DNA from 4 places in the Enterobacter sp. UPMP2060 genome. Region 4 is predicted to be linked to each of the others. Evidence: predicted binding sites of a transcription regulator. Region 4 holds the regulator's gene; each other region holds the start of a gene.
The links. The regulator CRP, encoded in region 4, controls carbon source genes, mostly activating them, when cyclic AMP is high. The targets are predictions, from matches to a motif close to ATGTGANNNNNNTCACAT.
Positions count from the first base shown of each region.

Region 1 (3,102 bases), on a different contig from region 4:
GCGTAACAGCGCCTCCGCGCCCACGCACTGGTTATTCTTAATATCAATAATCGGCTGATAGTGAACGCAAAGCTGTCGTTTGTTCAGCGCCCGGTGCAGTAAGCGCCCCGGCGAATTGAGCTCACGATGGGTACGCGACCATACCAGCAAAATAATAATGCTGCAGATCATGCCCAGCGGTAGCGTCAACGTCGCCTGGTGATAAAGCGTTTCATAAAAGCGTTTATTTGATGTCGAGACAATGGCCGCAATCGGTCTTTTGGGAGATGTTACGATCGTATAAAAGCGGTTATCTTTTTGAAATACCGATTCCTTATCCCGAATCATCGAATTTAATAAAGAAACATTGGCTTTCTGGCTGACGGAAAAGAAAGCATTGGTTACCGTGTCGTACACACCCCAGGAGAGAGAATGATCCGCGGACATGACTTCGCTGTATGAAAGCGGATTGACGACCACCACATAATTTCCGCGCTGCATATATGTCATTTTATAGCCAGTATAAAATGGGGTATCGCGATAATAATAGATAGCGACGTCAGGTTTGCGCGTGTAATTAGCGACAGGAATGGCGTAGGGGTGATCCGGTGTAAAAACGGTCGAACAAAGAAAATTCTGACCTTCAGCGTAAATTAAATCGGCGACAAACAGGCGACCACGAACAACGTTCAGCATATATTGACGGTGTCCCGGCGTGCAAAGCTCGCCCTGATATTTTACCGCCTCGTCCCTGGCAAGCTCAACCTGTTGAATAACCAGCTCTGTTTTGTCTAAAGCCAGTTCAGCAAATGTGCGTAGCTGGGCGCTTGTTTCAGACACGGCACGCAGTTGGGCAAACCATAGCGCAAGCATCACCGGCAGCATAACTACCATGATGATCCCTACCACCCTGAGCATTTTGCGCCGCGCGCTACGATTCATTTCCCGCCCTATATCCCTGCATGTTGTACGCCTGTAGTACTTAAGGCCGGATGCTTTGTTAAACAGGTGATTACGTTGCATGAATCATGCGAAGTTAGCAACTGACTTTTAGTATTAAAAATCTTAAATTTCGTTATGCCGATAATATTTTCCCGTAAGTTAAACTGTAAGTATTCGTTCCGTTTCAATTAAGGAAAATAATTATCCAGCCCGTCAGGCAGACGGGAAGATAACACAACAGACAATCGTTGATTAAGCCAAACGTCTGACAGCATGAAAAAAGTACAACTTCATCAGGACATTTTATGCTATTTGCTCTGAGGCATTGTGTTCGTTGATTTATAAATAGTCAGCCTACACCACAATATTTTGAGTATTGGCGGAGAATAACGCCCCTCTTATAAAAACCGAATTTGCGCTATCCCCACTTGCCCGAAGGGCATTTTCGGCAAGCTGTGGCTCCGCCTCCTCGTGCGCCGAAGGCAGAACCAGCCCGCGCAATCGCCTTTTCTGAAGAATAAAATCCTCTTTTTTGATCGCACAGACACTGGCGAATAAATCAACAAATGTGATATAGTTCACACATATTTTGTAACGAGAAACACCGTTTCATTCAGTTCGTCTGTTTTATAGAGGATGGGTTTTATGGCAACCATTACTACCAGCATGGTTCTCCTGCGCTGGCCTTTGTTGAGTGCGGTACTGATGTTTCTAGCCAGCACGCTGAATATTCAGTTTCGTAAATCTGACTATGCAGGTCTTGCTGTCATCAGCACCCTGCTGGGGCTGGGTGCGGCCTGCTGGTTTGCAACGGGTCTGCTTGGCATCACCCTGCTGGATATCGCTGCCGTCTGGGAAAACATTAAAGTGGTGATGGTTGAGGCAATGAGCCATACGCCGCCAGACTGGCCGATGGTGATTACCTGATCCCTTCCGGAATAAAAAAACCCAGACGATAGTCTGGGTTTTTTGTTTTCAGCACGCGGAAATCAGAACGGAATGTCGTCGTCGAAATCCATTGGCGGTTCGTTAGACGGCGCCGGAGCAGACTGCTGCTGCGGACGAGACTGTGCGCCGCCGCTGAACTGGTTGCCGCCCTGCGGCTGCTGAGGCTGACCCCAACCGCCCTGCTGCTGGCTCTGACCGCCACCTGCCGGTGCGCCACCGCCCTGACGGCCACCCAGCATCTGCATGGTACCGCCCACGTTGACCACGACTTCTGTGGTGTACTTCTCAGCGCCGGCCTGATCGGTCCATTTGCGGGTACGCAGCTGGCCTTCGATATAGACCTGAGAACCTTTACGCAGATACTCACCGGCCACTTCGGCCAGTTTGCCAAACAGCACTACGCGGTGCCATTCGGTCTGCTCTTTCATCTCACCGGTCGCTTTATCACGCCAGGATTCGGAAGTAGCCAGCGTAATGTTGGCAACTGCGCCACCACTCGGCATGTAGCGTACTTCCGGGTCCTGGCCCAGATTACCGACGAGAATCACCTTGTTTACGCCTCTGCTGGCCATGTTCGTGTCTCCTGAATACGTTTCTTAATAGTGTAAACGCGCGAGTGTACCATTTCCATGCTGCACTTTGATAGTTGCGTAGCACGTTCCAGAGTTCTCTCGCAACTCCACATTGTTACACAGCCAATCAGAAAATGCATTCCAATACTGTATATTCAAACAGGTCAAATTGTGTCATAATTAGCCGTTTCTGACAGCCGTTTGTCCTTCAAACAAATCAGGCAATCCGTGTTCCAACCGGGAAAGGTGAATGGATAAGATCGAAGTTCGGGGCGCCCGCACCCACAATCTCAAGAATATCAACCTCATAATCCCTCGCGACAAACTCATTGTCGTGACCGGGCTTTCGGGGTCTGGCAAATCCTCACTGGCTTTCGACACTTTGTATGCCGAAGGACAGCGTCGTTACGTTGAATCGCTCTCTGCGTACGCGCGTCAGTTCCTGTCGCTGATGGAAAAACCGGATGTCGACCATATTGAAGGGTTGTCCCCTGCTATCTCTATTGAGCAGAAGTCCACCTCGCATAACCCGCGTTCAACGGTCGGTACCATTACCGAAATTCATGACTACCTGCGTCTGCTGTATGCCCGCGTGGGCGAGCCGCGCTGCCCGGACCACGACGTCCCGCTGGCGGCCCAGACCGTAAGCCAGATGGTGGAT
Region 1 covers NZ_JBSKJQ010000011.1:47,768-50,869, forward strand. The annotation lists gene ACWKXN_RS18355 (EAL domain-containing protein) at 1-921, opposite strand, end outside; gene ACWKXN_RS18360 (YjcB family protein) at 1,567-1,848, shown strand; gene ssb1 (single-stranded DNA-binding protein SSB1) at 1,911-2,441, opposite strand; gene uvrA (excinuclease ABC subunit UvrA) at 2,692-3,102, shown strand, end outside.
Region 1: a site for CRP is predicted at 1,488-1,505, ahead of ACWKXN_RS18360 (YjcB family protein). Genes of this name have one in related genera too.

Region 2 (3,102 bases), on a different contig from region 4:
ATCACCATGAGCAAATCATTGAACATTATCTGGCAATATCTGCGCGCATTCGTCCTGATTTACGCCTGCCTGTACGCCGGGATTTTCATCGCGTCGCTGCTGCCGATCGTCATTCCCGGCAGCATTATCGGTATGCTGATCCTCTTTGTTTTGCTGGCGCTGCAAATCCTGCCCGCAAAATGGGTCAATCCCGGCTGCTTCGTCCTTATTCGCTATATGGCGCTGCTTTTCGTGCCTATCGGCGTCGGGGTCATGCAGTATTTTGATTTGCTCAAGGCCCAGTTCGGCCCGATTGTGGTCTCCTGCGCGGTCAGTACGCTGGTGGTTTTCCTTGTGGTGAGCTGGAGTTCGCATCTGGTGCATGGCGAACGTAACGTGGTCGGGGAGAAAACAAAAAAATGATGGCCAATATCTGGTGGTCGCTGCCGTTAACCCTGGCGGTGTTCTTCGCCGCGCGCAAGCTTGCCGCACGCTTCAAAATGCCATTGCTGAACCCGCTACTGGTGGCGATGGTGGTAATTATTCCGTTCCTGCTTCTCACCGGCATTCCCTACGAACGCTACTTTGCCGGCAGCAAAATTTTAAACGACCTGCTGCAGCCTGCCGTTGTGGCGCTCGCCTTTCCTTTATACGAGCAGCTCCATCAGATCCGCGCCCGCTGGAAATCCATCATTACCATCTGTTTTGTGGGCAGCCTGGTGGCGATGATCACCGGCACGTCGGTAGCGCTGTTGATGGGGGCCTCTCCGCAGATTGCGGCATCGATCCTGCCTAAATCGGTGACCACGCCTATCGCGATGGCGGTCGGCGGCAGCCTCGGCGGGATCCCGGCCATCAGCGCGATGTGCGTCATTTTCGTCGGTATTCTCGGGGCGGTGTTTGGTCACACCCTGCTGAACGGGATGCGTATTCACACTAAAGCGGCACGGGGACTGTCGATGGGAACAGCTTCCCACGCCCTGGGCACTGCCCGCTGTGCGGAGCTGGATTATCAGGAAGGGGCGTTTAGCTCCCTGGCGCTGGTGATCTGCGGGATTATCACCTCCCTGCTGGCCCCGTTCATTTTCCCGCTGATTCTGGCGGTGATGGGCTAAAATTTGCGATGCGTCGCGCAAATTTCATTTTGATTTCATAAGTTGCATACATAATGAGAAGTGGATCACATATAAAGCCCTGACGGCTCCGTAAACTACCGATCCATTAACCTTTATGAGGCAAACGCCATGCACCCACGTTTTCAAGCTGCTTTCGCCCAGCTTGCAGAGAATTTGCAGTCAGCCCTGGCTCCCGTTCTGGCAGATGCACACTTCCCCGCCCTGCTGACCGCTGAGCAGGTCACGATGCTGAAACAGGCAACGGGACTGGACGAAGACGCGCTGGCTTTCGCACTGCTTCCCCTGGCTGCCGCCTGCGCGCGGGCCGATCTCTCCCACTTTAACGTCGGGGCCATTGCGCGCGGCGTCAGCGGAACCTGGTACTTCGGTGGCAATATGGAGTTCCTGGGCGCGACCATGCAGCAAACGGTTCACGCCGAGCAGAGCGCCATCAGCCACGCCTGGCTGCGCGGTGAAAAAGCCCTGAGCGCCATTACCGTTAACTATACCCCCTGCGGCCACTGCCGTCAGTTTATGAACGAGCTGAACAGCGGGCTGCAGCTGCGCATCAACCTGCCGGGCCGCGCGCCGCATACGCTGGGAGATTATCTGCCTGACGCGTTTGGCCCGAAAGATCTGGAGATCAAAACGCTGCTGATGGACGAGCAGGACCACGGTTACGCCCTGTCCGGCGATGATCTGAGCCAGGCGGCCATTCGCGCGGCCAACAAAAGCCACACGCCGTACAGCAAGTCTCCGAGCGGCGTGGCGCTGCAGTGCCGCGATGGCCGGATCTTTAGCGGCAGCTATGCAGAAAACGCCGCGTTTAACCCAACCCTGCCTCCGCTGCAGGGCGCGCTTAACCTGCTGAGCCTGAACGGCTATGACTATCCGGACATTCAGCGCGCTATTCTGGCAGAAATTGCCGATGCGCCGCTGATTCAGTGGGATGCGACCGCCGCGACGCTTAAAGCGCTGGGCTGCACGACGATTGACCGCGTACTGCTTGCGTAATCCTTCCGGCGGGCAGAAATGCCCGCCAGTTTGCTGAAAAACCCCTCAGTTGAGTCGCTGTTTCTTGCGCTAACCAGGCGGGTAAAGTAGCCTGAGTTAAATTTCATCCACGAACGAGCCATCTCCATGTTAAAGCGCGTTTTTTACAGCCTGTCTGTCCTGGTCGGCATACTGCTGTTGATCGTGCTGGGTCTCGACCGCTGGATGAGCTGGAAAACCGCCCCCTACATCTTTGATGACCTGCAGGACCTGCCCTATCGTCAGGTTGGCGTGGTGCTCGGCACCGCCAAGTATTACCGCACCGGCGTGATCAACCAGTATTACCGTTACCGCATTCAGGGCGCGCTGAACGCCTACAACAGCGGCAAGGTGAACTACCTGCTGCTGAGCGGCGATAACGCGCTGCAAAGCTACAATGAACCGGTGACGATGCGTAAGGACCTGATTGCCGCGGGCGTGGACCCTGCCGATATCGTGCTCGACTACGCCGGATTCCGCACCCTGGACTCCATCGTGCGCACGCGTAAAGTCTTCGATACCAACGACTTCATCATCATTACCCAGCGCTTCCACTGCGAGCGCGCGCTGTTTATCGCGCTGCATATGGGCATTCAGGCGCAGTGTTACGCGGTGCCGTCGCCAAAAGATATGCTGAGCGTGCGCGTGCGCGAGTTCGGCGCCCGTTTTGGCGCCCTGGCCGATCTGTATATCTTCAAACGCGAACCGCGCTTTTTAGGCCCGCTGGTTCCGATTCCGGCGATGCACGAAGTGCCGGAAGACGCGCAGGGTTACCCGGCCGTCACGCCCGAGCAGCTGCTGGATATGCAGAAAAAGGAGAAATAACAGGACCGCCTTTATACTTTCTTTACGCCGGGCCTGACGCTTTTTATCCCCCCTTTACGTCGGCTCTTTTAAGCTGAGTTCACTGCCGCTACGGCTTCATTGAAGAATGACTATGAACTCAATAATGAATGCGTTTTTCCTCAAAAGTCTC
Region 2 covers NZ_JBSKJQ010000002.1:398,001-401,102, reverse strand. The annotation lists gene ACWKXN_RS07315 (CidA/LrgA family protein) at 7-402, shown strand; gene ACWKXN_RS07310 (CidB/LrgB family autolysis modulator) at 399-1,094, shown strand; gene cdd (cytidine deaminase) at 1,224-2,108, shown strand; gene sanA (outer membrane permeability protein SanA) at 2,235-2,951, shown strand; gene ACWKXN_RS07295 (glutamine synthetase family protein) at 3,076-3,102, shown strand, end outside.
Region 2: a site for CRP is predicted at 1,148-1,165, ahead of cdd (cytidine deaminase). Genes of this name have one in related genera too.

Region 3 (3,102 bases), on a different contig from region 4:
TTAAGCGCCAGTGCGGAGAACACTTAGCATCAAGAAAGCCCGGAATGCTCGCGGCCCAGTCCACGTTAAGCTTGAGCCTGTCCGGACAGTAAATAACGTTTTGCAGCACCAGGTCGTTAACCGAGGCGTAGGAGTGTTTATCATCCGCGCGAATGTAGAACAGGTCTCCGCGCGTGATGCGGTAGGGACGGTCGTTGAGGATGTGCAGGCCGTTACCGCGCCAAACCAGCACCAGCTCGCAAAACTCGTGGGTATGTTCGGCAAAGACGTCCTGCGGGTAGCGATCGGCCACCGTGACGGCCTGACTCGCGGAGGCAAAAAAATCATCTTTGCGAAGAATTAACTGAGCAGCCACACCACGACCTCTACGCCGAATAACCTGACACTATTAGCTTTTTTGCGGAAATAAAACGGTGACTGCCCTCGCGTTACTGAAGCATCGCGTCTTTTCCCTGGCGAATATCGCGCGGAGACCAGTTAAATTCCCGGCGAAACCGCGTTGAAAAGTGATTGCTGTCGCCAAAACCGCAGCAATAGGCAATATCCGTGACGCTATCGTCGGTATGACGTAAAAGATGACGCGCTTTGATCAGGCGCAGACGGTTAAGGTAGCGTTGCGGCGTCAGTCCGGTGTGCTGTTTAAGCTGGCGATGCAGGGTACGCAACGACAGAGAAAAATCATCCGCAAGGGTTTCCCAGCAGACATCCTCGGCAAAATGATCTTCCAGCCAGGCCAGCAGATGGTTCAGGCGCGCGTTGTTATCTTCCAGCCCTTCCACCAGGCTGCTGCGGCGCAGCAGCACCAGAAGCTGCATAAACAGCAGTTCGCGCGTGGCAATGGCGTGCGTCTCCTGCCCGTCCTCGCTCTTCTCCATCTGGCTCACCAGCTGACGCACCTGCTGCAGGATGGACTGATTCACCCGCCAGTGCGACGGATAGTGTCCGTCTTGCTCCTGGGGCAACAGCTGGCTCAGCCCCGAAAGAAACTGGAACGCGTCCGGGGAACGGTAAAGCACATTCGTCAGATACAGGTTGTCGGTATGTTCATACAGGTGCCGGTCGTGGTCGCGCACGAAGCACACCGTACCGCCGCTGATGGTATAAGGCTGGCCATTGAAAACATGAATACCCGTCCCGCGCTCAACAATCACAATTTCGTGAAAATCATGATGATGCTCCGGGAACGCAGCCTGAGGAAGCCGTGGCTCAATCGCGACAGGCGAACCTCCTGAAGGAAAAAAATCCACGCAGTGCAGTACGGTCATAACGGCCCCCACCAATGAAAAATGTTCTCAAAATAGTAATTAAGGCCTCCCACACTCACCTTCAATTTTTGGCAGTAAACCTCGCAAAAGCTGTCCATTTTTCAAGAAACAGGGGGAAAGATCGGGAAATGCGCTCAGCGTCACACTGCCTGAGCATCCCGTCACTGCTGGAAACTGTGAACGTCCTCACATTCACCTTTGCTTTCTTGCCAGCGCGAGATTTGGCCTGTCAGTGGTGAGAAGGTGACTTTTTCTTCCCTTTTTTACACTCACCGCTAATGACTTAAGAAAGGACCCGACCATGACTTTTCGCCATTGTGTGGCTGTCGATTTAGGCGCATCCAGCGGCCGCGTAATGCTCGCGAGCTGGGACCGTGAGCAGCACGCGCTTTCGCTTCGCGAAATGCACCGTTTCGCCAACTGCCTGCAAAAGCAGGACGGTTTTGATACCTGGGATATCGATGCCCTGGAGGCGGAGATCCGTACCGGTCTTAACAACGTCTGCAACGACGGCATTCGCATCGACAGCATCGGCATTGATACCTGGGGCGTGGACTACGTTCTGCTTGATAGCCATGGCGAGCGCGTCGGCTTGCCGGTTTCTTATCGCGACAGCCGCACCGACGGCCTGATGGCGAACGCGATCGCCCAGCTTGGCAAGGACAACATCTACGGGCGCAGCGGCATTCAGTTTCTGCCGTTTAACACGCTTTATCAGCTGCGTGCTTTGGTCGAGCAACAGCCGGAGCTGGTCGCGGACGTGGCCCATGCGCTGCTGATCCCGGACTACCTGAGCTATCGCCTGACCGGCAACATGAACTGGGAATATACCAACGCCACCACCACACAGCTGGTCAACATCAACTCGGATAGCTGGGATGAACATCTGCTGGCCTGGACGGGGGCGTCGCCTTCCTGGTTCGGCACACCCACCCACCCGGGTAACGTGATCGGTCACTGGATTTGCCCCCAGGGGAACGCAATCCCTGTCGTTGCCGTCGCCAGCCACGATACCGCCAGCGCGGTAATAGCGTCCCCACTTGCAAGCAAAGACGCGGCTTACCTCTCGTCCGGCACCTGGTCGCTGATGGGCTTTGAGAGCAAAACCCCGTACGCCAGCGATGCCGCGATGGCGGCAAACATTACCAACGAAGGCGGTGCCGAAGGCCGCTACCGCGTACTGAAAAACATCATGGGGCTGTGGCTGCTCCAGCGGGTGCTGAAAGAGCAGAACATTACCGACCTGCCCGCGCTTATCGCCGAAACCGAGAAGCTGAAGGCCTGTACGTTCCTGATCAACCCGAACGATGACCGCTTTATCAACCCGGCGCACATGAGCGCCGAAATTCAGGCCGCCTGCGTCGAGGGCGGGCAGCCGGTGCCGTCGAGCCCTTCAGAACTGGCGCGCTGCATTTTTGACAGCCTCGCCCTGCTGTATGCCGACATCCTCAGCGAGCTGGCGAGCCTTCGCGGAAAACCGTTTAGCCAGCTGCATATCGTGGGCGGCGGCTGCCAGAACCAGCTGCTGAACCAGCTCTGCGCCGATGCCTGCGGTATCACCGTGGTGGCGGGTCCCGTGGAGGCCTCCACGCTCGGGAATATCGGCATTCAGCTGATGACCCTGGACGAACTTTCCAGCGTTGACGACTTCCGTTCGGTGGTGGCGGCTAACGCCAGCCTGACCACCTTCACCCCCAATCCCTGCCGTGAAATTGCTCGCTTTCGGGAGCAGTTTCAGCAAAACCGACTGACTAAGGAGCTTTGCGCATGACAACTCAATTAGAACAAGCCTGGGGCCTGGCTAAACAGCGTTTCGCCGCCGTCGGCGTGGATGTCG
Region 3 covers NZ_JBSKJQ010000016.1:8,063-11,164, reverse strand. The annotation lists gene rhaR (HTH-type transcriptional activator RhaR) at 1-355, opposite strand, end outside; gene rhaS (HTH-type transcriptional activator RhaS) at 429-1,265, opposite strand; gene rhaB (rhamnulokinase) at 1,567-3,036, shown strand; gene rhaA (L-rhamnose isomerase) at 3,033-3,102, shown strand, end outside.
Region 3: a site for CRP is predicted at 1,394-1,411, ahead of rhaS (HTH-type transcriptional activator RhaS). Genes of this name have one in related genera too.

Region 4 (3,102 bases):
AACCCACCGACGTCCTGTTTTACGAAGGATTGCACGGCGGCGTGGTCACCCCTCAACACGACGTGGCGCGCCACGTGGATCTGCTGGTCGGCGTGGTCCCTATCGTTAACCTGGAGTGGATCCAGAAGCTGACGCGCGACATGAGCGAGCGCGGCCATTCGCGAGAGGCGGTGATGGACTCCGTGGTGCGCTCCATGGAGGATTACATTAACTTCCTGACGCCGCAGTTCTCCCGCACCCATATCAACTTCCAGCGCGTGCCGACGGTGGACACCTCGAACCCGTTTGCCGCTAAAAGCATCCCGTCGCTGGATGAGAGCTTTGTGGTGATCCATTTCCGCAATCTCGAAGGCATTGATTACCCTTGGCTGCTGGCAATGCTGCAGGGCTCGTTTATTTCGCACATGAATACGTTAGTCGTGCCGGGCGGAAAAATGGGGCTGGCGATGGAGCTCATCATGACGCCGCTGGTGGAGCGACTGATGGAAGGGAAGCAGATCGCGTGAGCATGTTCCCTCTCCCTGTGGGAGAGGGTTAGGGTGAGGGCATCAACACGCACGATGCCCCATCAATCACGCCTCGATCACTTCATACGAATGCGTGATTTTTACCGCTTTCTCCAGCATTAACGCCACCGAGCAGTACTTTTCCGCAGACAGGTCCACCGCACGCGAGACCGCCGCGTCTTTCAGCTCTTTACCGGTGACCACAAAGTGCAGGTTAATATGGGTGAACAGGCGTGGCGCCTCTTCGCGACGCTCTGACGTGAGTTTAACCTCACAATCCGTCACGTCATGACGTCCTTTTTGCAGAATCGACACCACATCAATTGCGCTGCATCCGCCTGCCGCCATCAGCACCATTTCCATTGGGCTGGGTGCTTTATCGCCGGAGTTACCGTCCATCAAAATCTGGTGTCCTGACGCGGACTCGCCCAGGAACGTTAAACCTTCAACCCATTTCACGCGCGCTTGCATATTCATTAACTCCAACGTTGCATTTTTGGTGACAGATTACGTGTGCGTTACATTTATCGCAATGGAAGGCGACCTGCATCATGCTGAAGCGAGACACCAGGAGACACGCGGCGAAAGCTATGCTAAAACACTCAGGATGCTACAGTAATACATTGACGTTACACGTGTATGCAGAGGACATCAAACTTTACTGGCTGCGAAACGTTACGGTAGCCGACTTCCCAGGGTATGGGTAAGAATTCGATTGCAACCCCAGAGTCCGGATGCATCTGATGACTCTGGTGACAGCTTATAACAGAGGATAACAGCGCATGGTGCTTGGCAAACCGCAAACAGACCCGACTCTCGAATGGTTCTTGTCTCATTGCCACATTCATAAGTACCCATCGAAGAGCACGCTGATTCACCAGGGTGAAAAAGCGGAAACGTTGTATTACATCGTTAAAGGCTCGGTGGCAGTGCTGATCAAAGATGAAGAAGGGAAAGAGATGATCCTTTCTTATCTGAACCAGGGCGATTTCATCGGTGAACTGGGCCTGTTTGAAGAGGGCCAGGAACGTAGCGCCTGGGTTCGAGCAAAGACAGCATGTGAAGTGGCTGAAATTTCTTACAAGAAGTTCCGTCAGCTGATTCAGGTTAACCCTGACATCCTGATGCGTCTTTCTTCCCAGATGGCGCGCCGTCTGCAGGTCACGTCAGAGAAAGTGGGTAACCTCGCCTTCCTGGACGTTACCGGCCGTATCGCACAAACTCTGCTGAACCTGGCGAAACAGCCAGACGCCATGACCCACCCGGACGGCATGCAAATTAAAATTACCCGTCAGGAAATTGGTCAGATCGTCGGTTGCTCCCGTGAAACAGTGGGCCGTATCCTGAAAATGCTGGAAGATCAAAACCTGATCTCCGCCCACGGTAAAACCATCGTGGTCTACGGAACGCGTTAATTCCGCTTAAACGGCGTGCCATCGCAAGGTGTCACGCCGTTTTTGTCTCTATTCCCCATGTGGCGCAGGCTGATCTATCACCCGGAAGTTAACTACGCACTGCGGCAAACGCTGGTGTTGTGTCTTCCTGTGGCCATAGGCCTGATCCTCGGACATCTTCAACAAGGCCTGCTGTTTTCCCTCGTGCCCGCCTGCTGCAACATTGCCGGTCTGGACACGCCGCATAAGCGCTTTTTCAAACGCCTGATTATCGGTGGCTGCCTGTTTGCCGGGTGTAGCCTCGCCGTACAACTCCTGCTTGCCCGGGATATCCCGCTGCCGCTGATCCTGACCGTGCTGGCGATGACGCTCGGCGTCACGGCGGAAATCAGTTCGCTGCACGCCCGCCTGCTTCCCGCCTCGCTGATTGCGGCCATTTTCACGCTGAGCCTCGCCGGGAACATGCCGGTGTGGGAGCCGCTGCTGATCTACGCCCTGGGGACATTATGGTACGGGCTGTTTAACTGGTTTTGGTTCTGGCTGTGGCGGGAGCAGCCGCTGCGTGAATCCCTGAGCCTGCTCTATGTGCAGCTTGCGGATTACTGCGAAGCCAAATACACCCTGCTCACCCAGCATACCGACCCGGAAAAATCCTTACCGCCGCTGCTGACGCGCCAGCAGAAGGTGGTGGATCTCATAAGCCAGTGCTATCAGCAGCTGCATATGCTCGCCGCCAACAAGAACCACGAGTACAAGCGGCTGCTGCGCACCTTCCAGGTCGGGCTGGATCTACAGGAGCATATCTCCGTAAGCCTTCACCACCCGCAGGAGGTGCAAAAGCTGGTCGAGCGCAGCCACGCCGAAGCGGTGATCCGCTGGAACGCGCAGACCGTATCGGCACGTCTGCGGATCCTGGCCGATGATATTCTCTACCACCGCTACCCGACGCGCTTTAACATGGAAAAACAGCTGGGCGCGCTGGAGAAAATCGCCCGCCAGCATCCCGATAACCCGGTCGGCCAGTTTGCCGCCTGGCACTTCAGCCGCATCGCCCGCGTGTTGCGCACCCAGCGCCCGCTTTATCCCCGCGACCTGATGGCGGATAAGCAAAAACGGCTTCCGCTATTGCCCGCGCTCAAAAGCTATCTTTCTCTTAAATCGTCCGCTCTGCGCAACGCCGCAAGGATTAGCGTGATGCTCAG
Region 4 covers NZ_JBSKJQ010000008.1:13,901-17,002, forward strand. The annotation lists gene ACWKXN_RS15895 (phosphoribulokinase) at 1-506, shown strand, start outside; gene ACWKXN_RS15900 (OsmC family protein) at 573-977, opposite strand; gene crp (cAMP-activated global transcriptional regulator CRP) at 1,289-1,921, shown strand; gene ACWKXN_RS15910 (YccS/YhfK family putative transporter) at 1,979-3,102, shown strand, end outside.